2 regions of the Frankia sp. CeTa3Moorea genome follow, and region 1 is predicted to be linked to the other one. Evidence: predicted binding sites of a transcription regulator. Region 1 holds the regulator's gene; the other holds the start of a gene.
What was found. The regulator LexA, encoded in region 1, represses DNA repair genes until DNA is damaged. The targets are predictions, from matches to a motif close to CGAACNNNNGTTCG.
Positions count from the first base shown of each region.

Region 2: AC08OV_RS07730 (HNH endonuclease signature motif containing protein) is a predicted target of LexA. The motif match lies at 5,150-5,163, and genes of this name have one in related genera.

Region 1 is NZ_CDXDOR010000036.1:12,536-30,697, forward strand. Features, by position in the region: gene AC08OV_RS09150 (SpoIIE family protein phosphatase) at 1-496, opposite strand, end outside; partial or broken gene AC08OV_RS09155 (GNAT family N-acetyltransferase) at 1,027-3,144, opposite strand; gene AC08OV_RS09160 (acetoin utilization protein AcuC) at 3,192-4,472, opposite strand; gene AC08OV_RS09165 (acetoacetate--CoA ligase) at 4,587-6,728, shown strand; gene AC08OV_RS09170 (sigma-70 family RNA polymerase sigma factor) at 6,927-8,195, opposite strand; gene AC08OV_RS09175 (amylo-alpha-1,6-glucosidase) at 8,783-10,120, shown strand; gene AC08OV_RS09180 (vitamin B12-dependent ribonucleotide reductase) at 10,197-14,090, opposite strand; gene nrdR (transcriptional regulator NrdR) at 14,413-14,958, opposite strand; gene AC08OV_RS09190 (LysM peptidoglycan-binding domain-containing protein) at 15,297-15,683, opposite strand; gene lexA (transcriptional repressor LexA) at 15,988-16,758, shown strand; gene hflX (GTPase HflX) at 16,824-18,162, opposite strand, start outside.
Region 2 is NZ_CDXDOR010000027.1:33,645-43,287, reverse strand. Features, by position in the region: RNA gene ssrA (transfer-messenger RNA) at 1-154, opposite strand, end outside; gene AC08OV_RS07755 (VOC family protein) at 463-936, shown strand; gene AC08OV_RS07750 (YoaK family protein) at 1,044-1,754, shown strand; gene AC08OV_RS07745 (NAD(P)-dependent oxidoreductase) at 1,755-2,672, opposite strand; gene AC08OV_RS07740 (THUMP-like domain-containing protein) at 2,739-4,274, opposite strand; gene smpB (SsrA-binding protein SmpB) at 4,335-4,814, opposite strand; gene AC08OV_RS07730 (HNH endonuclease signature motif containing protein) at 5,417-6,766, shown strand; gene ftsX (permease-like cell division protein FtsX) at 6,751-7,623, opposite strand; gene ftsE (cell division ATP-binding protein FtsE) at 7,623-8,369, opposite strand; gene AC08OV_RS07715 (hypothetical protein) at 8,667-8,852, shown strand; partial or broken gene AC08OV_RS07710 (PQQ-dependent sugar dehydrogenase) at 8,923-9,643, shown strand, end outside.

The sequences.
Region 1 (18,162 bases):
CCTGAGGGTCGTTCACCGGATACCAGCTGGCGAGCCACGTCTGCGGCGGTCCGGAACCATCGGTGGCGACCACGACCTCCAGGTCCACCACCGGCTCGCCGGTGCGCAGCACCCGTGCCAGCAGAGCGTCGAGTTCCTGGCCGGTGTCGCCGAGGAGCTCGGAGACGGTACGGCCGAGGTGCTCGTGGACCGGCCGGCGGTCGAACCGGGCGAGTGTGTCGTTCACCCGCAGGAACCGCCCGGCCCGGTCGAGCAGGGCGAGACCGGCCGGGGCCCACGCGAACAGCGCGTCCAGCATCACGAACGTGGCCACGGGGTCGGTTCCCGGGGCGTGTCCGGGCGGGGGAAAACCGGCCCGGCCCGGTCCCGGAAGCCCCGCCGGATCGGACCGGCGCATCCCTGGCGTATCCGGCGTGCGGCGCGGCTCGGTGCCGTCGATGACATCCCGTATGACCGGCTCGGCGGTCACGGCCGGAGCGGCCGGCCGGGCGACCATGGGCCAGCCCTCGGGTAGCTCGGGTAGCTCGGAGCCGGCTCCCCGGTCCTGACGGGGGCCGGTATCCGGGCCGGGAGCGTGCTTAGGGCCGGGGACCTGATTCGGGCCGGGATGCGCGCGTGGGCCGGGGTTGGTGTGTGGTCCAGGGCTGGTGTGTGGGCCGGCCGGCGGTCCCCCTTGGGACCGGGTGACCGGAGTCGGTCCCGGGGAGACATCCCCCTGGCCGGACGGAACAACGCCCGATGGCCGGGAGGCGGATCCCGGGGGGCTCACGGAGAAGCGCGCACCCGCGGGCCCCGCGCCCACTGGCCCCAGATCCACCGGCCCCAGATCCACCGGCCCCAGATCCACCGGCAGCGCCTCCGACAGCCCGACGTTCGCCGGCCGGTACATCGGCACGAGAGACGCCTGCCCAGGCATCCCCTCTACGGGGGTACCAGGCGTCCCGGCAGCTCCCGCAGAATCAGGGGAGAGCATCGGGAATGCGCCGGAAGCGGGCCAGACGGGCGGCTGCGCGGAGTGCGGCGACGTCATGGGAAACGATTGTGGACGGCGTGCGCATGTTGTGCTGAACCGCCCCGGGTAGTCGCCCCGTCCGGAGTCGGGCGGTTCGGTGTCCAGAACCGCCGAGGTCCGACGTCCGCGCGGGGCGCCGACGGCCCAGCGACGATCTCCACGGACAGCACGGTCACCCGCCCAGTCGACACGATCACTGGATCCAACGTGAGATGAACCACCTCCGGCACGTCGTCGGCGAGCCGGGCGATCCTGAGGACCAGGTCCTCCAGCGCGGCGATGTCGACCGGCGTCGAGCCGAGGTATCCCAGCAGCAGCGGCGCCGCCCGCACCGAACGCACGAGGCGCGCCGCGTCGACGTCGGTAAGGGGAAGGATGTGGTGTGCGCGGTCCCCCAGCAGCTCGGTCGCGGGGCCCGCGAGGCCGAACGAGACCAGGGGACCGTACCGGGGATGCTCCTCGGAACCGACGACCACCGGCACGCCGACCGGCGCCATCCGCTGGACGACAATCGGCACCTCCACCCCGAGCTGGGAGCGCAGCGACGCCCATGCCGCCCGCACGGCTGCCGCGTCGGGCAGGTCGAGACGCTGACCGCGCAGGTCCGGACGATGCCGGTAGGGTCGCGGCCGCGCCTTGAGCGCCACCGGATAGCCGCGCTGGCCCGCCGCCTCGACGGCCCGGCGCGGGGACGTCACCAGGACGGCCGGCTCCACCGTAACGCCGTAGCAGTCCAGCAGGGCGGTGGCCTGATCCTCCGGAAGGCGACCGGTGAGTCCGGCGACGAGCGAACGCGCCTCGTCTGCCCGCACCGCCGTCGTCGGCACGGTGCCGATCGGGCGTGCCCGCCACTGGGCGTAGCCCACCACCCGGCGCAGCGCGGCGAACTTGCGGGGATTACCGAAGGTCTCCAGATGCATAATCATCGCGTCGGTCCCGGGGTCCTCCTCCCAGTACTGGAGCAGGTCGTTACCGCTCACGTCGGCCCGGTCCCCGGCGGAGACGAAGACCGACAGACCGACCTCGCGCGCGGCCGCCGCCAGGATGGCCCGGCCGAACGGACCCGACTGGGAGTAGCAGCCGATGCGGCCGGCCGGGGGCATCCGGGGCACCATCGAGGCGTTCAACCCCGCCGCCGGATTCTGGATGCCCATGCTCGCCGGGCCGACCACCCGCATGCCATCCGCCCGGGCCTCGGCCACCAGGGCCGCGTCTGCGGCGGCGTCGCGCTGGTCGGTGAGGACGACCAGCCCCCAGACCCCGGCCCGCCCGCAGGCGGTGACGACGTCAGGCACCTGCGCGGGCGGCACTCACACCACGGCCAGGTCGACCGGACGCGGCACGTCCTCGATGCCGGCGTAGGCCTGGATCGACGCCACCGCGCCGCCGGCTGCGGCCGCGGCCGCGGCCGGGTTTACCGGCTAGACGGGGCCGTCGAAGCCGCCGGCGAGCAGGTGACGCAGGACCGCGTTGCCCACGGACCCGGCGGACCGCCCCGCACCGATGACGGCGATCGCGCGCGGATGCAGCAGCCGACCGATCGAGGCGGCCTCGGCATGGTGCTCCCGGGCCCGCATCACCCCGACCGACTTCTGGGTGGGGGTGATCTCGAAGGACAGCCGGACCGCGCCCGAGTCCCAGGTCCTCGAGACCGTGTAACCGGCATCGAGAAAGACCCGGATCATCTGCTGGTTCTCCCCGAGCACGTCGGCGTCGAAGCGGCGGATCCCGCGGTCCCAGGCCACGGCGGCAAGATGCTCCAGCAGCACCGAACCCAGCCCTCGTCCCTGCTGGGCGTCCTCCACCAGGAAGGCGACCTCCGCCTCGGTCGGCCGTGCGGCGGTGCTCTCCCAGTGGGAGACCGCGACCAGGTCGTCGCCGATCATTGCGACGATGGCGCCGCGCAGCCGCTGGTCGACGGTCGTCATCCGTTGGATGTCGGCGTCGCTCAGGGCACGGCGCACGGCGAAGAACCGGAAGTAGATCGACTGGGTCGACAGCCGGGTCCAGAAGGTCCGCAGCAGCGGGCCGTCCGTCGGCAGGATCGGGCGGATGTGGGCGGTGCCGCCGTCACTGAGGATGACGTCGGCCTCCCACTCGACCGGATAGACGACCGGAGGCTCGGTGCTCACGCGGCGCTCACCCGGTTCTCACGCAGTGCTCAGCTCTTACTCCGTGCTCAACGGTCGACGGTGGGGTCGAGGCCGTGCAACGGCAGCACCTGACGCCGGGTCGCCGCCACCGTCCGGTCCAACGGATCGTCGGGGTCTCCCTCGCCCGCGTCCCAGGGACGGTACCGGACACTCACCCCGTCCCCGAGCGCCCGGGGCATGGCGGCGGCGCCGAGGGACTTCTGCCCGGTCGCCGCCCGCACCCGTCCCGGCGCCGCGGACCGCCAGTCCTCCGGCAGGGCGCGGCCGGCATCCAGGGGCACGTGGCCGGCGATCGCCAGCAGCTGCGTCCAGGCCCGCGGCACGACCGTGTCCAGCGCGTACCCGCCACCGCCGCAGGCCAGCCAGCGCCCGTCGCAGACCTCGTGGGCCAGCGCGTGCAGCAGGTCGTAGGAGGCCCGTTGGCCGTCCACCGACAGCGCCAGATCGGCCAGCGGGTCGAAGGCGTGCGTGTCGCAGCCGTGCTGGGTCACCAGCACCTGCGGCCGGAAGGACCGCAGGAGCACCGGCACCACCCCGGAGAAGGCGCGCAGCCAGCCGGCATCGCCGGTGGCGGGGGGCAACGCCACGTTCACCGCGGTGCCCTCCGCGGCGGGAGCACCCACCTCGGTCGGGAATCCGGTGCCCGGGAAGAGGGTGCTCCCCGTCTGGTGCAGGGAGATGGTGAGCACCCGCGGATCGTCGTAGAACGCCGTCTGCACGCCGTCGCCGTGATGCACGTCCACGTCGACGTACGCCACTCTGGTGGCTCCGGCGGAGAGCAACCAGGCGATCGCAATCGCCGGGTCGTTGTAGATGCAGAATCCGCTCGCCATTCCCGGCATCGCGTGATGCAGCCCCCCGGCGATCGACACGGCGTGCCGCGGCGGCCCGCTCCACACCGCCCGTGCCGCCTCGACCGTGCCACCGGTGATGAGCGCGGCGGCCTCGTGCATCCGTTCGAAGATGGGGTTGTCGGCTGTGCCCAGGCCGAACAGGGCCGCGAACCTTGCCTGCGCCGGGTCGGGCGCGGCACGGACCGCGCTCAGGTAGACCGGATCGTGGATCAGGCCGATGAGGTCGTCGGAGGCGAGGGTCGGCCTGGAGATCCGGATGCCCGGTGCGTCGAGAACGCCGAGACTCATAGCGAGGTCCATGGTGAGCTCAAGCCGCACGGGATGCAGCGGATGCGCCGGCCCGAAGTCGTAGCCGGCCATGGCCGGATCCCAGGTCACGACCGTCGGCTCGGCCAGCGGCTCGGCCGGCGGGCGACCGTCGGCCCGCCGCTCGGAATCGCCCGGGACACTCATCTGTCGACCGTAGCCCGATCACGCTCCCGGAGGTAGCGGTGGTGTCGGTGACGAGGATCCGGAGCCGTCGATGAGGCACGTAGATCTGCCCGGAATGGCCTAGGGTCAGTGCCCGTGGCAGCAGACCGAGTGACACCGGACTATACGGCGAGGGAGGACGGGCGGCAGCCGGCCGGCCGTGGTGGTGGGCCGGTGGCTGCCGGCACGCCGCTGTGGGAACCGCCTCCCCGTCGGATCAGCCAGGCCGCGGTGACCAACTACCGCGCCTGGCTCGCTGCCGAGCGGGGGGTTGAGCTCGCCGACGACACGCGCCTGTGGGAGTGGTCGGTTACCGACCTGGACGCGTTCTGGGAGTCGATCTGGGATTTCTGCGCGGTCGAGGGGGACCGCGGCACCGGTCCGGCGCTCGCCGACGCGGCGATGCCCGGCGCGGTCTGGTTTCCCGGTGCCCGGGTAAACTACGCGGAGAACGCGCTCACCCGGCGCGGGCCAGCTCCGGCCGTCATCGCCGTACGCGAGGACGGTGCCACGGCCGTGGTGTCCTGGGACGAGCTGCGCCGGCAGGTGGCGAAGGCGGCGGCGGGACTGCGGAGCCTGGGTGTCGCCGAGGGTGATCGGGTCTGCGCCGTGCTGCCCAACACCGTCTACGCGATGGTGGGGATGCTGGCCGCCGCCAGCATCGGCGCGGTGTGGTCGTCATGCTCGCCGGAGCTCGGCCCGACGGCCCTGCGCGCGCGGTTCGGCCAGATCGACCCGAAGGTCCTGATCGGCGTTGACGGCTACAGCTTCCGCGGGAAGAGCTACGACACCCTCGCCGCCCTCGCCGCGCTCGCCGGCGACCTGCCGGGACTCGGGGCAAGCGTGATCGTGCCGTACCTGTGGCCGGACGCGCTCTCCCGGGCCCGGGCCGCGGGGCTACCGGGACTGCTCACCTGGGACGAGCTGATGGCTTCGGAGACCTCCGAGCCCGAGTTCACCCGGGTCGCCTTTGACGCGCCGCTGTGGATCCTCTACTCGTCCGGCACGACCGGCCCCCCCAAAGCGATCGTGCACGGCCACGGCGGCATCCTGCTGGAGCACCTGAAGTCGCTGGCGTTGCACCTCGATCTCGGTCCGGACGACCGGTTCTGCTGGTTCACCACGACCGGCTGGATGATGTGGAACTACCTGGTCTCCGGTTTGCTCGTCGGCGCGACCGTCGTGCTCTACGACGGAGCGCCCGGCTACCCGGCGCTCGGCACCCTGTTCGGTCTGACGGAGGCCCTGGAGCTCACGTGCCTGGGCACGTCCGCGGGCTACCTGCAGGCCTGCGAGGACGCCGGGCTGGTCCCGCGCGAGTTCGCCGATCTGTCCAGGCTGCGCACCGTCGGATCGACCGGATCGCCACTGTCCGCAGCCGGCTATGCCTGGGTGTACGAAGCGGTGAGCCCGACCGTGATGCTGTCGTCAATCAGCGGTGGCACCGACGTCTGCACGGCGCTGGTGGCAGGCCTGCCAACGATGCCGGTGCGGGCCGGGGAGATCGGATCGCGCGCGCTGGGCTGCGCGGTGCGCGTCTTCGACGAGGCCGGCGAGGAGGTCGTTGACGAGGTCGGTGAGCTCGTCGTGACCGCGCCGATGCCGTCCATGCCGCTGTGCTTCTGGGCCGACCCGGACGGCGGCCGGCTGCGGGAGAGCTACTTCTCCGTCTACCCCGGCGTCTGGCGCCACGGGGACTGGGCGAGGATCACGCCTACCGGTGCCGTCGTCATCCAGGGACGTTCGGACGCGACGTTGAACCGCGGCGGCGTCCGGATCGGCACCAGCGAGCTCTACAGCGTGGTCGAGCGGGCCCCCGGGATCGCAGACAGCCTCGCGGTCGACACCGCGGACGAGCGCGGGCACGGCGAGCTGCTCCTCTTCGTCGTCCTCACCGAGCCCGGCCTGACCGATGCGGTGGCCGCCCGGCTGCGCGAGGTTCTGCGCGCCGAACTCAGCCCACGCCACGTCCCCGACCGGATCATCGAGATCACCGAGATCCCTCGGACCCACACCGGCAAGAAGCTCGAGGTACCGGTGAAGCGCCTGCTCGCCGGAACCGCCCTGGACGAGGCCGTGAGCCTCGACTCGGTCGCCAACCCCGATGCCCTGCTGCCCTTCGCCGCCGCCTCGGCCCGGTCCCGGCGGTCGGCGCCGGAGCCGAGGACGGGAACCACGCTGGAACCCGGCACCGGATCCGGCGAGGAGGCCGAACCCGAGGCCGAACCCGGAGCCTGATACGGCAAAGCCGGATCTTCGCCCGGCAAAAACGAAGATCCGGCTTTCATCGATCACGCGATCATGGCGTGACCGCCATGATCGCGGTACTCCTGTCTTCCACCCCCGTGCACCTGTGCCGCACTGTGCACCTGTGCGGCACTGTGCACCCGTGCACGTGCCCCGCGGACCCGACCGGAGGTGCGTTCGCCCGATCGATCAGTCGAGGAACTCGCGCAGCCGACCGGCGACGGCGGGCTTGCGCAGCTCCCGAAGCGTGTCCCGCTCGATCTGACGGATGCGCTCACGGGTCAGGCCGAGCCGGTTGCCCACCTCGGCGAGGGTGTGCTGCTTGCCGTCGGCGAGACCGAAGCGCAGCCGCATCACCTCGCGCTCCCGCGGGCTCAGGCCACCGAGGACGTTATCGATCTCGTCCTGCATGGCGCCGTAGGAGGCGGCGTCCGCCGGGGAGGTCGCGTCGGAGTCCTCGATGAAGTCGCCGAGCACGGAGTCGCCGTCGTCGCCGACCGAGGTCTCCAGGCTGACGGTGTCCTGCGCATACCGGCGCAGCTCCACCACCTGCTCGATCGGCATGTCCAGCTCGAGGGCGAGCTCCTCGTCGGTCGGCTCACGGCCGAGCGTGGAGACGAGCTGGCGCTGCAACCGGGTAATCTTGTTGATCTGCTCGACCACGTGGACCGGGATGCGGATCGTCCGCGCCTGGTCGGCGAGCGCCCGGCCGATGGCCTGGCGGATCCACCAGGTTGCATAGGTCGAGAACTTGTAGCCCTTGGCGTAGTCGAACTTCTCCACCGCGCGGATAAGGCCGAGGTTGCCCTCCTGGACCAGGTCCAGCAAGGTCATCCCGCGACCGCTGTACTTCTTGGCGACGGAGACCACCAGCCGCAGGTTCGCCGAGACGAGCTGCTGCTTGGCGGCATGGCCGTCCTTGACGAGCAGACCGAGGTCACGACAAAGGTCGGCGGGCAGGTCGGGGACGCTCTCGAGCTTGTACTCGGCGAACAGGCCCGCCTCGACCCGCTTGGAGAGTTCGACCTCCTGGGCGGCGTTGAGCAGCGGCACCTTGCCGATCTCGCGCAGGTACATGCGTACGAGGTCGGCGGTACCCGCGTGTTCGGCGGTGGACCGGCTGGCGGCGGTGGCGTCATCGCTCGCATCCTCCTCGTCGAGGAGTTCGACGCCAGCGGCGTTGATGCGCGCGATGAGAACGGGCAACAGTTCGATACCGAGGTCCGCGGACTCGAGCGCGTCACGCAGCTCGGAGCGGCTGATCTCGCCGGCCTCGCGACCACGGGCGATGACCTCGGCCACCGCGCCCGCGTCGAGCTCGTCGGTATCGTCGGGAACAGCGGCCAGCGAACGGCTGGGAGCGGTGCGGACAGGAGGAGCGGCCCGACGGGCGCGCCGCGGGCTGCGCGGGCGGTTGTCATCGGTGCGCTCGGCAAATTCCAGAGCAGGCAGCGTCATCAGTGGCAAATCCGATGGTCGGTGCGGGTGGGTCGTCTCGTTCTGTGCACGTGGGAGGTAACGAACGAAGACGCGGAACCATTCCCCGTGCAGGCACACCCGGACATCAGCGATCGCCGGGCCTACCAAGCAGTGTAGACCCTAGCCCTCGAGACGCTGCACTCGCTGCCGCGAAGACTACCTGGCAGATTCCGCCCTGTGGCGCGAACCGCGAACTCTCCTGAGCTTCTCCAGTGGCCGCGCACCCTGCGGATCAGGCCAGCGACAACCATAAGCAACAGGTACATTACTCATCGTAGAAGTTTTTTGTGTTCTGCCATCCGTGCCATATTTTCCGACGATCACCGGTCGGTGCTAACCCGTAACGGTAGTCGGCAAGCCGACACCCGCGACCCGGCCCCGGGCTCTCCACCGAGACGGAACGACCGGCGGGCCGACGCGGGCGCCGCCGACGCCGCCCCGGTGCCCACCCACGCCACCCGGTGCCGCCCCCACGCCGAGGCACTCGAGAACGGCGATTCCGTTAGGCGGGCCACACCCGACGGGCCCTGCCTCTGTGCACAGCGTGTAACCGCTACTCTCACACGATGTCCGTCCCCAGCCTTCCCGCAGACCTGGCGGCACTACGGGAAACCGCGATCGACGTGCTACGAGACAACGACCTCGGCGACATCACCCGGCCCTCCCCGACGCTCTACCCGCACCAGTGGCTCTGGGACAGCTGCTTCATCGCGATCGGACTGCGCCATCTCGACCCGGGACGGGCCGCCAAGGAGGTCCTCTCGCTGCTGCGAGGCCAGTGGCCAAACGGCATGATCCCCCACGTGATCTTCGCGGAGACCTCGGACTTCTATCACGCCGGTCCGCAGCGCTGGCGCTGCGACCGGGTGACCACAACGGCCGGCGGAGTGCAGAGCACGGGGGTCACCCAGCCGCCGATGATCGCCGAAGCCGCCGTCCGGATCGCCGCCATGATGACGCCATCCGCCCGCGACGCCTTCTACCGCGCGTTGCTCCCCGGCCTGCTGCGCTTCCATACGTGGCTCTACCTCGAACGCGACCCCGACGACGACGGTCTCGTCACACTGGTCCACTCCTGGGAGTCGGGGATGGACAACACGCCGGCCTGGATGGAGATCACCAGACCGGCGGCTCCGCTGGGGGTGCGGGCACTGCGCCGGATCAACGGCGGCGACGCCATGGACGCGCTGCGGCGCGATTCCAAGGAGGTCCCCCCCGACGAGCGGCTCACCTCGGGAGACCTGTTCACGCTCTACCGGATCGTGCGTGAGCTGCGGCGGGCGCACTACAACTTCCGCGAGATCCGCCGGACCATCGTCCCCCTCGTCCAGGACGTCGCCTTCAACGCGATCCTCATCCGGGCCAACGAGCACCTCACCGCCATCGCCGCCGAGATCGGCCAGACCATCCCCGCCCGGTTGCGGCGGTCCATGCACAGGACGCGCGAGGCGATCGAGCGGCTCCACACCGACGGCACTTACTACAGCCGCGACTTCCGGACGGGAACGCTGCTGCGCCACGAGACGATCTCGGGGTTCCTGCCGCTCTATGCCGGGGTCGTGCCCGAGGACCGGGTCGACGAGATGGTCAAGACGCTCACCTCACCGCGCTACTGGTCTCGGTTCGGCATCGCGAGCGTGCCGCTCGACGACCCGGGCTTCCTTCCCCGGTGTTACTGGCAGGGTCCCGTCTGGGTCAACATGAACTGGCTGATCGCCGACGGGCTGGAGCGTTACGGCCGGCTCGACGCCGCGGAGAACCTGCGCCAGAACACGATCGACATGATCGCCTCGTCCGGGGCGATGTTCGAGTACTACTCACCCCTCGACGGTTCCGGCGCGGGCAGCAACCGGTTCTCCTGGACCGCGGCGCTCCTGGTCGACCTCCTCGCCGCCGAGCGCTGAGCCACACCGCCGAGCGCTGTCTCGGACCGGGCACCCGGTCGGACCGGGCACCCGGTCGGACCGGCCGCTGCGACGCCTAGCTGCAGCCGCTGGTCGAACCGCACTGCTCGCAGACGTAGCAGCTACCGGCTGGCCGCATGGTCACCCCGCAGGTGAAGCAGAGCGGAGCATCGACCACGGTCTGCGCGACGAGCGACTCACCGGGCGGTGCCAGCCGCAACTCCCGTGCCACGTACGCCGGGCCGTTCCCCACCGCCGGACCGGGCGGGACGCCCGGGTCACCCCGATCGGCGACGGAAGCCGAGGATCCGGTCACCGCGGCCCCCTGGGATCCGGCCGGGTCGTCGATCCCGGCGGGCTGCGCCGGTCCCGCGCCGGCCGCCACGGCCGGCGCGGGACCGTAGTGACCCGCGACCCGACGGGCCCGGTCGGCCGCGGTCGAGATGCCGAGTTCGGCCCGCTGATCGGCGTCGAGATAGTCGAGCGCGAGGCGACGGAACAGATAATCCATGATCGACTGGGCGATCCGCACGTCCGGGTCGTCGGTCATCCCGGCCGGCTCGAACCGCATGTTGATGAACTTGCTGACGTACGCCTCCAGCGGCACGCCGTACTGCAGGCCGATCGAGATGGCGATCGCGAACGCGTCCATCACGCCCGCCAGGGTGGACCCCTGCTTCGACATCTTGATGAAGACCTCACCGAGGCCGTCGTCCGGGTAGGAGCCGGCGGTCAGATAACCCTCGGCCCCACCGACGGAGAAGGACACCGTCCGCGACGGGCGGGTCTTCGGCAGCCGGCGGCGCACCGGCCGGTACTCGACCTCCACCGGGGCGGTCCCGGCGGAGCCGGCGGTCCCGGCGGAGCCGGCGGAGCCGGCGGTCCCGGCGGAGCCGGCGGTCCCGGCGGAGCCGGCGGTCCCGGCCCCGTCTCCCGTGCCAGCTGGGGTGGCGGCCAGCTCGGCGGCCTGCTTCGCCCCCTTGACGTCGGTCAGCGGCTGGCCGACCTTGCAGTTGTCCCGGTAGATGGCGAGGGCCTTCAGACCCAGCCGCCACCCTTCCAGGTAGATCTGCTCGACGTCGGCGACCGTGGCGGTCGAGGGCATGTTCACCGTCTTCGAGATCGCGCCGGAGAGGAACGGCTGTACCGCGGCCATCATGCGGACATGGCCCATCGGGGAGATCGCGCGGTCCCCGATGGCGCAGTCGAACACCTCGTAGTGCTCTGGACGCAGGCCGGGAGCGTCGATGACGTGCCCGTGCTCGGCGATGTACTCGACAATCGCCTCGATGGTCTCCTCGGGGTAACCAAGCGCCTGCAGGGCCGCCGGGACCGTCTGGTTCACGATCTTCATGCTGGCGCCGCCGACCAGCTTCTTCATCTTCACCAGGGCGAGGTCCGGCTCGATGCCGGTGGTGTCGCAGTCCATCGCCAGACCGATCGTGCCCGTCGGGGCGAGCAGGCTGGCCTGCGCGTTGCGCCATCCGTGCTTCTCACCGACGGTCTGCGCCCGGGCCCATTCCCGGGACGCGGCGGCGAGGACCCGGGAGTCCTCGGCGTGCACGCTGCGCACCGCGTCGTTCGCGGCGGCATGCTTGCGCATCACCCGCCGGTGCGCGCCCGCGTTGCGGGCGAAGCCGTCGTAGGCGCCGACGATCCCGGCGAGCTCGGCGGAGCGCCGGTAGGCGGTGGCCGTCATCAGCGAGGTGATCGATGCGGCCAGCGCCCGGCCGCCGTCCGAGTCGTAGGCCCGGGCGCTGGCCATCAGCAGGGCACCGAGGTTGGCGTAGCCGATGCCGAGCTGTCGGTAGGCCCGGCTGACCCTGGTGATCTCCGGCGTCGGGAAGTCGGCGAAGCAGATCGAGATGTCCATCGCGGTGATGATCAGCTCGACCGCCGCGACGAACGCCTCGGCGTCGAAGCTGCGGTCCGGGCGCAGGAACTTCAGCAGGTTCAGCGAGGCCAGGTTGCAGCTGGAGTTGTCCAGGTGCACGTACTCGCTGCACGGGTTGGAGGCGCTGATCCGGCCGCTCTCGGGGCAGGTATGCCAGTCGTTGATCGTTCCGTCGTACTGGATGCCGGGATCGGCGCAGGCCCACGCGGCCTCGGCGATCGTGTGGAACAGCCCGCGGGCGTCCACCGTCTCCAGGACGCGGCCGTCGAGGCGGGCCCGCAGGTCGAAGCCGCCGCCGTCGACGACCGCCCGCATGAACTCGTCGGTCACCCGGACGGAGTTGTTGGCGTTCTGGTACTGCACGGAGGCGATGTCGCGGCCGCCGAGATCCATGTCGAAGCCCGCGTCCCGCAACGCCCGGATCTTGTCTTCTTCCCGGGCCTTCGTCTCCACGAACTCGACGATGTCGGGATGATCGACGTCGAGCACGACCATCTTCGCCGCCCGCCGGGTCGCGCCACCCGACTTGATCGTACCCGCCGAGGCGTCGGCGCCGCGCATGAAGCTCACCGGCCCGGACGCGGTGCCCCCGGAGGACAGCAGCTCCTTCGAGGACCGGATGCGGGACAGGTTGAGCCCGGCCCCGGAACCCCCCTTGAAGATCAGCCCCTCTTCCCGGTACCAGTTCAGGATCGACTCCATGGTGTCGTCCACGGAGAGGATGAAGCAGTTGTGCACACGTAGGCCGGCGGAGAGGTACTCGCCGCTGTCGGTCTGGATGTCGTAGACCGGCATCGGCCCGCGTGGCTCAATGCGCTCGATCTGCAACCGCTTCACCGGCTCCGCGGCCCGGCCGGGCTGATCGAACGACGCCTCCAGCTTCGCGGCCTTCACCGGGTCGAGGAAGCCGATCTCGTCCGCGAATGTCCGCCGGTCACCGGCGTTCTGAATGCCCAGGCTCCAGAGGTCGTGGCGGTCGGGTCGCGGATCCGCCTCGCGGCGTACCCGCGCGAAGATGCCGAACCGGGCGAGCAGGCCCTGCACCCCGCGAATGAGGCCCTCGCTGATCATGTCCAGCCCGATCAGCGTCGAGCGCTCCCGGCGGGACACGTAGCCATCGGCCTGGAACAGGCTGCGCAGATAGGCCGCGACAACGGGCAGCGGAGCGTCATACAGCCAGGTCGGCACAGTCATCGCCTCGATGGTCAGCGAGGCGTTCGTACCGGCGTACCGACCAACAAAACCGTCCGCCTGCAGCCGGCCCGCGAGCGCCGCCTCGGCGATCTCCCGTGAGGTGATCTCACCCTCGCCAGGGGCGATGGTGCGATGCCACTCGAGGGTGTCCCCGGCCCGCAGCGTGCCGGCGGGAACAAAGGCCCCGGCACCCGCGGAGGTGCTCCGCCACACCAGATGATCGGCGGTGACGTCGAGCGCGTGACCGGCCTTCGTCCAGATCCGCAGGACGTCCTTGACGCCGTTGGACTTGGTCGCGATCACCTGGGTCAGACCGTGCGCGTCGAAGACCTTCGTCCCCACCGCGTCCTCCTCCACCAGGGCGCCGATGGGAACCAGACCGGACGGCGTGCTGACGAGGGCATCATAGGGCTGGCACGCCGAGACCTGCTGCGGCGCGGGGGTTCCCACGTTGAACCAGACCGGCGAGTTGAAGCTGAAGACCTGGTGGAGCAGCATCCAGGCCAGTTCGTGCTCGAAGATCTCGGCGTCGGTGCCCGAGGCGAAGTAGCCGTGCTCGCGGCCGGCCGCGCCGTAGGCGTGCACGACCCGGTCGATCAACTGCCGCAGCGACCACTCCCGCCCCGGCGTGCCGGGCGCCCCGCGGAAGTACTTGCTGGTAACGATGTTGGAGGCGTTCACCGACCAGAACTGCGGGAACTCCACTCCCCGCTGCTCGAAGTTGACCGAGCCGTCCCGCCAGTTGGTCATGACGACGTCCCGGGACTCCCAGGTGACCTCGTCGTACGGGTGGACGCCGGCGGTGGTGCGTGACCGCTGGATCTTCAACCCACTCGCTTTCGCCGCTGACCTGCTCGGCTTCGTGCCGCGGCTGTCGGTCATGACGCTCCTCGTCTTCACTCGTCAGCTTCAACCTTCAACAATGTGTTGTGGGCATCCCCGCCCCGGGCCGCCGCCAGCGGACGTCGGGACGGTGCGGGGCCGGGCCTCGGCGCACGGCGGTGCCCGCGGGGACGAGCACGCGCACGGCGAACACGCATGACGAACGGCACCAGCCAGGTCGAGCCGGGCCGCAGGTGTGCCGTCCGGGAGGTCCGCGGTCCTCGCACGGCCGCGACGCGGGATGTCACCCATCGCCGGCGGGACCGGGCCGGCACGACGAACCAGGGCGATGTAGGACGCTTCCGGCCGGGTGGTCCCGGCCCTACCTGCTATGTACCTGCTGGGTGCCGGTCACCGGCGAGGCATCGACGGCGCCGCGCGGGACCGGTCGAGCTGGTCCATCCCGCGTGGTGGGAGGTCCGGCGGCCTCGGAGCGCAACGCGACGATCGCGGATTCGAAGTCGGTCAACGACTCGAAGGCCAGATACACCGAGGCGAAGCGGAGATAAGCCACCTCGTCGAGCTCACGGAGCGGACCGAGGATCGCCCGGCCGATCGCCTCCGCGGGCACCTCCGCCGACCCCGACGAGCGGACGGCATCCTCTACCCGCTGCGCCAGAAGCGCGAGATCATCATCCCGCACCGGCCGGCCCTGGCAGGCCTTGCGGACACCGGCGATGACCTTGGCCCGGCTGAACGGCTCGGCCGCCCCGCTGCGCTTGCGAACCTGAAGGGACGCCTCCTCCATCGTAGTGAACCGGCGACCGCAGGACAGGCAGGACCGCCTGCGGCGGATCGCCGAACCCTCCTCGGCCTCCCGACTGTCGACGACGCGACTGTCCGGATGCCGGCAGAACGGGCACCGCACGCGCTACGCCTCCTTCGCCCGCGCCGGAGCCGACCGCCCCGGACCGGGGACGACGGGACACCGTTGAGGACCCGGCATCCACGCCGGACGGACCACCTTGTGGATGGACCGCCAGCTCCCCGTGGAAGACCTGTGGAACAACCTGTGGGTGACTTACACCCCGGTAAGCACCAGATGTTGTGTCCAAGGTAGCGCACGGCCCCAGAGATGGGGACAGCACCCCCGTATGGTCCGTGTGGTCCGCACCGCACGCGGCACCGCACGTGGACGAAAGACGACGGTGCGCGAGCCCCCGCGCCGAGACACTCGTGGACCCGGGAAGCCGGGGAAGCCGGGCGTCAGGGAAGGAGTAACGACTGGCCCGGGGTGATCAGTGGCGACCGCAGGTGGTTCAGCCGCATCAGCCGGTCCACCACGACCCGGGTGTCGGCGCTCTCGTCGAGCGCCACCGCCACCGCCCACAGCGTCTCCCCCGGCACGACCAGATGGCGCCGCGGCGCCTCCGCGGCATCCGGCCCGGCGATCGACACCCCAGGCATGATCATGATTGCCACCGCCACGACAACCGCCACGACAATCGATACCACCACCACCCGACCCCGCCGGGTCAGCCGGAGCGGCGGGGGTGCGGGCGGGCGACCCGGCGGGTATCCCGCCGGCCGGCGACCCGCCCGGTCCCTGGCCGTCGACAGGTCGACGACCCGCGCCCTGTGTGCGGATCCCATGGCACCCTCCCGTTCCGACGACACCGAACGCCGAAGATCGAACCTTCGTTCGATCGAACGCGTGGTCGATTGTCGCATCGGGAACCGGAAACCGCCAGGAACACGCTCGAACAGACGTTTGAGATTCTGCGACCCGCCGGTTACCGTCGAGTCGATCGGGTGTGAACCGGGCGGTTTCCCTCGGTCACGGACGGCGGCGAGTCGGTGGGTGACGGCTTCCGGAGCGGGACGGTCCGCCGTGCGGCCACCGGCCGGCCGGTGGCCGCACGGCGGAAGAAAAACGCGACGAGGAGAGCGGTAAGCGATGACTAGCCAAGGCAGGGGTACGCGCCGGGGCGGAACCCGCGGCAACGTGCGAGCCTTTCCCGAAGGCCCCGCGGACGCGGGCCTGACCCCCCGGCAGCGCAAGGTGCTGGAGGTCATCCGGGCCGCGGTGGAGCGGCGCGGATATCCGCCCAGCGTGCGGGAGATCGGTGAGGCGGTCGGCCTCACCAGCACCAGTAGTGTGGCTCACCAGCTCAAGGTGCTCGAGGAGAAGGGCTACCTGCGGCGGGACCCGAACCGCCCGAGAGCGATGGAGGTGCTGACCGTCGAGCACCCCCGGCGACGCGCGGATGTGGGCGCGGGCGCGACGACGGTGGCGGGCACGATTCCCATCGTCGGTGAGGCGGCGCCGGGCACCACCGAAGGAAGCAAGTCGGACGCGGCCTACGTGCCGGTGCTGGGCCGGATCGCCGCCGGTGGCCCGATCCTGGCCGAGCAGGCGGTCGAGGACGTCTTCCCGCTACCCAGGGAGATCGTCGGCGAGGGCACTCTGTTCCTGCTCCGGGTCGTCGGCGACTCGATGATCAACGCGGCGATCTGCGACGGTGACTGGGTGGTCGTCCGCCAGCAGCCGGTCGCGGACAACGGGGAGATCGTCGCCGCAATGATCGACGGGGAGGCGACGGTCAAGCGTCTGCGGGTTCGGGCCGGCAAGATCTGGCTACATCCGGAGAACCCGGCCTTCGCCGACATCCCCGGTGAGGATGCGACCATCCTCGGCCGGATCGTGGCTGTGCTCCGCAGGGTTTGATGTGGATCGGCCGGCCGCCCGTCGGGCGGCCGGCCGGGTTGCCTCGCGTCTGATCGCTCCTGGGCTCAGGCCCGGTAGGCGTGCAGCTCCGCCGCGAGTCCCGAGGAAACCCGGGCGGACAGCCGGGTACCGGTCTCAGTGTGCTCCATCGTGAGCACCTCGCCGTTCGCGTGCACCCGGGAGACCAAGTCGCCCCGGGTGTAGGGCACGAGCACGCGCATCTCCACGTCGGGATGCGGCACCCGGGCACAGAGCGCGTCGACCAGCGCGGCCAGCCCCTCGCCCGTGCGTGCCGAGACGAACACGGCGTCCGGGGCGAGCTGGCGCAGCCCCGCGACGACCGTCGGCTCCACGGCGTCCACCTTGTTGACGACGATCAGCTCGGGAACGCCGCCCGCGTCGATGTCGTTGAGAACCTCGCGCACGGCGGAGATCTGCGCGGCCGGATCCGGCGATGATCCGTCCACAACGTGCAGGATGAGATCGGCATCGGCGACCTCTTCCAGCGTCGAGCGGAACGCCTCGACGATCTGATGCGGCAGATGCCGGACGAATCCGACGGTGTCGGTCAGGGTGAAGGCCCGGCCGTCCGGCAGGGTCGCCCGCCGCACGGTCGGATCGAGGGTGGCGAACAGCGCGTCCTCGACCAGGACACCCGCGCCGGTCAGCCGGTTGAGCAGCGACGACTTACCGGCGTTGGTGTAACCGGCGATCGCCACGCTGGGGACCTCGCCCCGCCGCCGGGCGGAACGCTTGGTCTCCCGCACGGTCGTCATCGCGGCGAGCTCGCGGCGCAACCGCGCCATCCTGGCCCGCAGCCGCCGACGATCGGTCTCGATCTTCGTCTCACCGGGACCGCGGGTACCGATGGGCGCCCGGCCGCCGCCACTGGCCGCGGCCCGCGACATCGACTCACCCCACCCACGCAGCCGGGGCAGCATGTACTGCAACTGCGCGAGCTCGACCTGGGCCTTGCCCTCGCGAGAGGTCGCGTGCTGGGCGAAGATGTCCAGGATGAGGGCCGTCCGGTCGATGACCTTTACTTTGACGACCTCCTCCAGCTGCCGCAGCTGACCCGGGGTGAGCTCGCCATCGCAGACCACCGTGTCCGCGCCGGTCGCCGCGACGACCTCGGCGAGCTCGCGGGCCTTGCCCGAACCGACGTAAGTCGCGGCATCCGGCCGGTCGCGACGCTGCACGAGCGCGTCGAGCACCACCGAACCGGCGGTCGTGGCGAGCGCCGCGAGCTCCGCCATGGAGCTCTCGGCCGACCGCGGGGAACCCGACGTCCATACGCCGATGAGGACGACACGCTCCAGCCGCAGCTGCCGGTACTCGACCTCGGTGACGTCGTCGAGCTCGGTGGCGAGACCGGGAACCCGCCGCAACGCGGCGCGATCCTCC
Region 2 (9,643 bases), on a different contig from region 1:
ACCTAGTCCCTCTTAAGCGGCGAGCGCGTAAGTGGGGGTAGTGGGCTGCGTCTTGTTGGCAGCTGTTGTTCTGAACGGATCGTTAACGAGATAACCGCTCATCCTCGGCCCGCTTCCCCTGCCTCGACGTCCGGAGTCGAAGCCGGTCACCCCCAAGTTCGGATCAGTTACGGCGTTTTAGCATACCGCACGACGCGGGCGCCAGCACCAGCCGACAGACGCTCCTGCCAACCCGGCCCATCGCGCGCGTCACTGCATCCAACGCTCGGACGCCAGCTCCATGTTCCCACGTCGGGCACCCCGCGTACCAACGGGTTTCCGATGCGGCGGGTCGTGGCGGGCCGTGGCGGGCGGGCGTCACGGCGGCCGGGCCCCGTGGGCATGCCGTCGCGGGCAACGCCGTTGTACGGAGTTGTTGTATGGATAACGGCTACCAGACGACCAGCGCCTCGGGAGATCACCGTGAAGATCAAGGAACTGGGACATCTCGTCCTCTACGTCCGGGACATCGGGCGTTCCAGCGCCTTCTACCGGGACGTACTCGGCTGGCGGCAGATCTTTCCCGACCCGGCGGGCGCGGACGGCAACCCACTGCGGGCCCCCGCCGCCGCGTTCTCCTCCGGACGCACCCACCACGAGCTGCTCCTCATCGAGGTCGGCGAGGACGCGGCGGCCATACCCCAGGGCCGGCGGGTGGGGTTGTACCACTTCGGACTGAAGGTTGGCGACAGCGATGACGAACTGCGCGCGGTGCTCGCCCGTCTGCACGACGCGGATGTGACCATCGTCGGCGCGTCGGATCACACGGTCACCCACAGCTTGTACATCCTCGACCCAGATGGCAACGAGATCGAGCTCTACATCGACGTTCCCGGGGTCGACTGGCGGAGCACTCCCGCGCTCGCCGCGGCTCCGGTCCGTCCGTTGCGCCTCTGATCTGATCTGATCAGATCAGATCAGATCAGATCAGAGGCGCCGAGATCAGAGGCGCCGGGAGTTCCCGCCTCCCGCCGTACCGGCCGTCACTCGGTGAAACTGTGCCCATGCGGCCGTCCCCCGACCAGCGTCGACGGCTGCCGGCGCTGCTGGTGGCGTTGGCGATCCTCACCGGTCTCGTCGACGCGGTCAGTTTTCTCGGACTCGGCCGGGTATTCGTGGCCAACATGACCGGAAACGTCGTCCTGCTGGCCTTTGCGCTGGCCGGGGCCCCGGGCCTGTCCGCCGACCTGTCGGCGCTGGCCCTGGCCGGGTTCCTGGCCGGAGCCGTCATCACCGGACGGATCGGCACGGTGACCATAATCGGCGGTCGTCGCTTCTCGTGGCTGATCATCGCGATGGCCGCGCAGACCGGGCTGATGGCCGGCGCGCTGATCGCCGCGCTGGTCACCCAGGGACTCGGCACGGAACCCGAGATCCCTGAGATCCCCGAGGCCCGGCCCTATACCGTCATCCTCCCGCTGGCCCTCGCGATGGGCCTGCAGCACGCGACGGCTCGGCGGATAGCCGTTCCGGACATCCCGACGAACGTGCTGACCAGCACGTTGACCGGGATCATCATCGACTCCCGGCTCGGTGGGGGAATGGGCCGCGGTGGGGCGCGGCGGTTCGCCGGCCCCGTCGCCATGTTCGCCGGAGCCCTGATCGGGGGCCTGTGCCTGCTCCATCTCGGCCGGATCGTCCCGCTCGTCGTGGCGACCGGTACCGTCACCGGCTGCCTGATCGCCACAGTGACCGGCACCGTTGTGGCTCCATGATCAGGAAGCCGGGGAGACTTCGCCACCCGCGCCACCCGCGCCGCCCGGCCTGGTCGCACGGCGCCGCTGCCGGATGACGACCGTCGTGTCGAGACCACCCTCGCCGTCCGCCTGGGCAGCGGCGAGATCCCGCTCGGCCAGCTCGATCATCGGCAGCGGGATACCACGCCGACCCGCCTCGGCAAGGCAGATCCGCAGATCCTTGCGCATCCAGTCGACCGCAAACCCGAAATCGAACTCGTCGCGCACCATGGTCTGACCACGATTCGCCAGGTACCACGAGTTGGCGGCGCCGCCGGCCACGGCGGAAAGCACCAGATCGGTGTCCAGACCGGCGGCAATAGCGAAGTTGATGGCCTCGGCCGCCCCTTCGACGGCTCCCGCCACCAGAATCTGATTGACCATCTTGGTGAGTTGTCCGCTACCGACCGGCCCGACCCTCGTGATAGTCGCGCCGTAGGCGGCGAGCACCGGCCTGGCCCGCTCGATCGTCTCAGGATCCCCACCGCACATGATGCTCAGCCGGCCGGCCACGGCACCTGCCTCCCCGCCGGAGACCGGGGCGTCGACGAAACCGACGCCGACCTCGGCGGTGCGCGCTGCGATCTCCTCCGCGAGTTCCGCGGAGGTCGTCGTGTGATCGACGATGATCGCACCGGGCCGAAGCGCTCCCAGCATCCCGTCGGTACCGAGAACGACCTCGCGGACGTCGTCATCGGCACCGACGCAGAGGCAGACGACGTCGACCTCAGTCGCCGCGGCGGCGGGCGACGGCGCGATCCGGCCGGAATGTTCCTCGGCCCAGCGTGCCGCGGTCGCGGCCGTGCGGTTGAACACGGTGGTGGAGAACCCGGCCCGAACCAGGTGACCGGCCATGGGAAATCCCATCGTGCCCAGTCCGACGAAGGCAACACGCATGAACGTCACTCCTGTTTCGCCCCCGATGGCGTCCACCGGGATCGGTCGGTCATGAGGATCGGTCGCTCATGAGGATCGGTCAGTCGCCACCGCCCCGACATCCGATGCCGGGGTGCAGACGAAGGCCCAGGGAGCTCCACGCAGCCTCGTCATCACCACGGTGACAGCCGGTCCACCGGGAATCAGATCACGACGGCGGGGTAGCAACCGGCGGCGGATCTCCTCGACGTCGCCGGCGAGGCCGCGTCGCCGGACGTCCAGCGACCCGATCTCACGAGACCGCAACAGGTCCGCGATCCGGCGCACGTCGAAGGGCAGCTCGGCCTCGATGCGCAGCAGGCGGGAGAAGGGGGTCGTCACTGCCTCGTCGGAGGTCAGGAAGGCGATCATTGGATCAATCTGCCAGGCTCCGAGGCGCCGCCCGAGCTCGCCGACCAGGCCCGCCCGAGTGACCGCCGGGCTCGGATCGTGGAGGAACCGGCCCGGAGCCGCTACCCGATCGGCGACCTCGCCGACCCGACCCGCCGGTCCCGCCGGTCCCGCCGGACCCGTATCCGCCGGGAGGACTGGATCCGGGGTCCCGGTGAGGCTCGCCGGCGCTCCCCCGGCCCGCAGGGAGGCCGAGCCGCCCGGCCCGGGCAGCACAGTGGCGCGACGCGAGGCGGTCGCGAGGGCCGGTGAGAACAGCACGGCCTCCTTGAGATCCCGTCCGTCGGCCACGAACTCGATCTCCCAGCCGGGGGGAACCAGCTCCGTCGCCAGCCCTGGCGCGGCCTTCACCGCGACAGCCGCAACCTTGTCGGCAAGCCCGAAGCACCAGGCCAGCGGCGGCTCGCTCGCCCGCGACGCCAACCGACGGTCGCCGGCACGCCGGGCCGGATCGACGAACACGGCGTCGCATCCGGAGAGGTCCACCTCCCGCACGTCGGACAGGCGCGTCTCGAGGCATCCCGTCGGCACGGCCGATCCCGTGAGCGGAACGGCCGTGGACGGAACGGCCGTGGACGGAAGGGTCGTGGACGGAAGGGTCGTGGACGGAAGGGTCGAAGGCGGCGCGGTCGTGCCCTCGGCCGCGTGGACGGCGGCGTTGAGCGCGGCCATCCGCAGATGAACCGGATCCCGGTCGACGAGCATGATCTCCCGGCCCCGGGCGAGGGCCAGCGCGTCCCCGCCGATCCCCGTGCACAGGTCGGCGAGCCGGCCTAGGCCGGTGAACCGCGCGGCCCGATGCTCGGCCGCCGCCTGCGAGGACGCCTGTTCCAACCCGGCTCGGGTGAAGAACATCCGATCGGCCCGGGCAAACTTGACCATCGCGCGCCGCCTCAGCTCCGCCTGAGTGAACGCGGAGGCGAGGAGCGCGGGGGACACGCCCTCGGCGCGCAGGCGGGCACCGACAGCCAGTTCCCGGGCCGCGCCTCCACCAGCACGCTCATCCTCGGCAAATGCCGCGACCGCCGCCGCCAGCACCGCCTCACCCTGTGCGCTCAGCAGGGCCTCGAGCTGCGCCAGCCGGTCGCCGTCGGAGGCGGTCACGGCGACTCGGATGGTGCCGGAACCGGCGAATCCGCGGCACGACGACGAAATAACGACGACGGGAACCATGACAGGAACGTCGACAGGAACATCGGCGGCCCCACGGACGGTGTCATGGACGGCTGGCTATCAAAGGTAGCGCCCCTTGGCTCGGCGGCCCATCGCCCGGCCGATCTCCCGGGCCGCGTCCCGCTCCGCGATCGCGTGCCGTTTGTCGTACGACTTGCGGCCACGCGCCAGCGCAATCTCGATCTTCGCCCGCCCGTCCTTCCAGTAGAGCGAGAGCGGGACCAGCGTGAGCCCACCCTCCTGGGTCTTACCGACCAGTTTTTCGATCTCCGCCCGATGCAGCAGCATCTTGCGCTTGCGGCGGGGGGCGTGGTTCGTCCAGGTCCCCTCGGTGTACTCGGGGATGTGCACGTTGTGCAGCCAGATCTCACCATCGCTGATCTGGGCGAACCCGTCGACGAGCGAGGCCCGCCCGGCCCGCAGCGCCTTCACCTCAGTGCCACGGAGCACCAGCCCAGCCTCGTAGGTGTCGAGGATGTCGTAGTCATGCCGGGCGCGCTTGTTCTGCGCGATCAGTCTGCGCCCCGTCTCCCTCGGCACTGTCCTGTCCCTCTTCCCACACCGTTCGCGAAATCTTCTCCGAACCTACGTCCTGCCTCCCGCGTCGGTGACACGCCCGGCTCCACCGCGAGGACACTCATGGTATCGATCATGTGAGCGCCATCGTCGGTCGCCGGCGTGGCCCGGGTGACGTCGCCGAGCGCTCCGTAGGGCGACGAGCGCCGTCAGCGCGCCCCGCGGAGGAGCCGCCACGGCGGCGACTTGGGCGTTCAACACCTTCCACCTCCTTGCTCGGCTGTCGAGCTTGCCCGGCCGTCGAGACGATGGACTTGACGACGCTGGACTTGATGAACGGTGCCAGCGAGTACTATACTCGAACACATGTTCGATGATCGGAGTGTTCGGGCAAATCGGCGGCGGTTCCTGCCAGCAGATCCAACCGTTCCCTCCAAGTGCCCATGACAGGCGGCATGATGCATCCAGCGACCAGACCCGGTTCATCGCTTCGGCCCGGCTCACAGTCCAGTCCGGGTAAGCCCAGTTCGGACGAGTCCAGCCCGCGCGAGGAAGCAGAGGCCCTGGGCCCCCGCGACACCGGGGTCGACGACAGTGGTTCTCTTTCCCGTCGCCTGGACTCATCGATGGTTTATGGTCGTCGTGTAGCTGAATTCGACGCGGACGGATGTCTCCGAGCGGATGTGGCGATCGGTCGGGAGATCGCGCGCTGGGAGGCGGCACGGCTGCTCGTGAGAGCGAGGTTCGCGCAGCTACGGCCGCCCACGGAAGAGGATGAGAGCGGGGCTGCCAGGGGATTTCACGAGTTCGCGGGAGACGAACTGGCTGCCGAGCTGAGAATATCATCAGCGTCGGGAAACCAGCAGTTGGGTTTCGCGGTTGGCGTCGTCCGCCGCATGCCGGCCGCGCTGACTGCTCTTGAACATGGTGAGCTGGATTCCCAGCGGCTGGCCGTGCTGGAACGACTGACGGCCAACCTGTCGGACAGCCAAGCCGCGGACGTGGCGGAGACGGTTCTGCGCCGGGGTGGGCGGCCAAGCCACGCAGCGTTCGCGGCCGCCGTGCGACGGCGTGTGGTGGTGGTAGACCCTCAGGGCGCGGAGCAGCGTCGCCGCAGGGCGGCGAAGGCGCGTCAGGTGACGGTGCGGGCCGAGCCGGATGGTACGGGCCGCGTCTCGGCATCGCTTCCGGCAGACCGCATGCTCGCGGCGTTTCGACGGGTGGACCTTCTGGCGAGGAGAGCAGGCGGTGCGCAGGACGGTCGCGGGCTCGACCAGCGTCGGGCCGACGTTTTCTACGACCTGCTGATGGGGCAGAATCGTGACCGTGTCAGTATCGAGACGCAGGTGGTCGTATCGGCTTCCTGTCTGCTGGGTATGTCGGAACAGCCGGCGGAACTTCCCGGTTATGGCCCGATACCGGACGGCCTCGTTCGCGAGATGGCCGAGAACCCCCGGTGCACATGGCGGCGGATACTGATGGATCCGCCGGAAGGACGAGTCCTGGAGGTCAGCCGGCGTCGATTTCCCTCAGCCGCCCTGGCTCGTCATGTTCGAACTCGAAACCCTACATGTGTCTTTCCGGGATGTGAGAAGCCTTCCATTCACTGCGATCTTGATCATCGCAGGTCGCATCGTCGAGGTGGCCAGACGAGCGAGCGGAACCTCGGGCCAAAATTCCGGAGGCATCACCGGCTGAAACACGCGGATGAAAAGCGGCCCAGGCGTGGCGCCGAGGAAGGTGCTACGAGAAGACAGGGGCGGCCGGATACATCATCTCCCGATCAATCCACGCAGAAGGGATGGTCCGTGTGCCAGCCCAGGCCTGGACATTTCATCTGGACGAGCCCGGAGGGACGCCAATATGAGGTTTCACCCGAAGATTATCTCAAGGAAGTATTCCTCGAGGATGATGTCCAGTTCGAGTCGAAGCGGACCGGGGCCGAGCGACGGATGACGCCTCAGACCCGTAGATGACGGCGGAGCGCCACCGAAGCCATCGCGGCGGCGGCGAGCACACCGACCCCCAGCACGACGGCCGCGGTCTCCCAGACCGCCGACCAACCGAACAGGGGGAACATCGTCTGCTTCGCGAACCGGCCGTCCACCAGGTAGATCTTGGCCAGCGCGAGCACGCCCGTGGCGAACAGCCCGCCAACCAGCCCCACCGCCGCGATCTCCAAGACGAACGGGGCCCGGATTGTTCCGTTGGACGCACCGACCATCTTCATGATCGAAGTCTCCCGCTGCCGAGCATGCGCCGAGATCCGGATCATCGTGTAGATGAGGGCGAAGGACGCCAAGGCCTGCACGGCGGCGAGGGCGAAGGCGCCCGCTGTGAAGGCGTCGAGGAACCGGTACAACGGGTCAAGCAGGCCGCGCTGGTCGCGCACAGCTTCCACCCCGTCGAGGCCGGTGTAGGTGACGACGATGTCGCGGGCCGCTCGCGGATCGGTGAGCGTAAGTCGTAGCGCCGCGGGCAGGTCGTCGGGTCCGACACCGGCGAGGACGTCGGGCGATCCACGGAAGTCCCGGCGGAAACGGTCGTACACCTGCTGTTTGCTTTCGTACCGCACGTCGACGACCAGTGGATCCGCCGCGATCTCGGCCTCGAGGGCAGACCGCTCGCCCGGGGTGATGCCATCGGAGAGATCAACGACGACCTCGATCTGGTCGAGCAGGAAGCTGTCGATGGTGTGCACCTGCGCCCGCAGGAGCAGGCCCGACCCCAGCAACGCCAGGCAGATCGCGACAGTGATGATCATAGCGCAGGTCATCGCCAGGTTGCGACGCAGGCCCGTCCACAGCAGCGACGCCAGCAGACCCGGTCGCATCAGCGGACCCGGTCGGCCGGCACCCGGGGCCCGGGCCGGGGAATCATCGGCACCACCAGATCATCCTGGTTGTAACGCCCGCGAGCCTCGTCCCGGATCAGCGCGCCGTCGCTCAGCTCGAGCACCCGGCGGCGCATCGCGTCGACGAGCGACGCGTTGTGGGTGGCCATCACGACGGTGGTGCCGGCCTGATGAACAGTGTCGAGCAGGTTCACGATCTCGATGCTGGTGTTCGGATCGAGGTTGCCGGTCGGCTCGTCGGCCAGCAGTACCCGAGGACGGCCGACGAACGCCCGGGCGATTGCGACCCGCTGCTGTTCGCCTCCGGAGAGTTCATCGGGATACCGGTCCGCCTTCTCCGCGAGGCCGACCAGGTCGAGTGCCTCCGGCACGACGCTGCGCACGACATGCCGAGGACGGCCGACCACGTCGAGGGCGAACGCGATGTTCGCCGCCACGGTCCGATTCGGTAGCAGGCGAAAGTCCTGGAAGACGCAGCCGACCAGCCGGCGCAGCTGGGGCACCCCGCGGTCCGGCATCCGCGCGACGTCACGGCCGGCCACCAGCACCCGGCCGGACGTCGCCCGTTCCTCCCGCAGCAGCAATCGCAGCAATGTGGTCTTACCCGATCCGGACGACCCCACGAGGAAGACGAACTCACCGGCACCGATCTCCGCGGTGACATCGATCAGCGCCGGCCGGCCGCCGTTCGGGTACCGCTTGCTCACGGAACTCAAAACGATCATTGCGCCTTCCCGCACTCCCATGACTTTCAGTAGCCGCATGGTAGGGCGTGACGAAGGTCGGGGGCCGCAGGTTAACACCCGACCGGAATCTCCGAGAACAGCCCCGGGCGGGTCACCGCTCGCCCGGTCGACCTTTGACGGAGCGGCACGCCACCGTGCGCGGGCGTAACGTGGAGGTCGATCGTGCGTGTCGCCAACGGTCGTGCTCCATCCGAAACGTCCGGGTGTTGTCCCCACCCCGGGGAAGTGCGACGATCGCCCGATCATGGCATCCGTCCCGGGTGAGAAGGAGGCGCTATGGGCAGCGAGGATCTCGTCTGCGCGCGCTGCGCCGGACTGGTGGTCGAAGGCCGGTGTCCCACCTGCCGCGCCTCGCGCGAGTACCTGCGCCAGAGCTTCTTCCAGATGTCACCGCAGGTGATCGTCGCGCTGATCGCGATCGTGATGCTACTGACGGTCCTTGCCGCCCGTCACGTCTCCTAAGCCCGGCCGCGCCGCCGCGGCAAAGGCTGGCCTAGTCGCGGGCCGCCCCGAATCTCCCCGTTGTCCTCCCGTGCGCTGCCTCGTCCTGGTCAGCGCCATTCTCGCCCTGGTGGGCCTCGGCGTATCCGCCTGCGGCGGGAATGGTGGCCGCCCCTGGCCGGCCGAGTCGTCGAAGCCGGCCACCACCGCACCGTCGGCGGGTCGCGACAGCCCGCAGCCCGAGTTGCGCATCATCACCACGGGTCTCGCGACGCCCTGGGATGTCGCCTTCCTCCCCTCCGGGGACGCCTTGATCAGCGAACGGGACAGCGGCCGTATCCTGCGTCGCCCGGCCGGCGGTGGCGAGCCTACCGAGGTCGCCCGTTTTCCGGACATGGTGCACAGCGGGGAATCGGGTCTGCTGGGCCTCGCCGTCTCCCCCACCTACGCGGCCGATCACTTCGTGTACGCCTATTACACGACCCGGGCCGACAACCGGATCGTGCGGTTCCGGCTGACCGGGAACTGGGCGGGTCCCCCCGCACCGATCCTCACCGGGCTCGCGAACGCCCAGATCCACAACGGCGGACGGATCAGGTTCGGCCCGGACGGCCTGCTGTACGCGGGGGTAGGGGACGCCGGCGTGACCACACGGGCGCAGGACCGCGCCAGTCTGAACGGCAAGATCCTACGGATGCGTCCCGACGGAAGCGTGCCGCCGAGCAATCCGTTCCCGGGCTCGCTGATCTACAGCATGGGCCACCGCAACGTGCAGGGCCTGACGTGGGATACGGCCGGACGGCTGTGGGCAT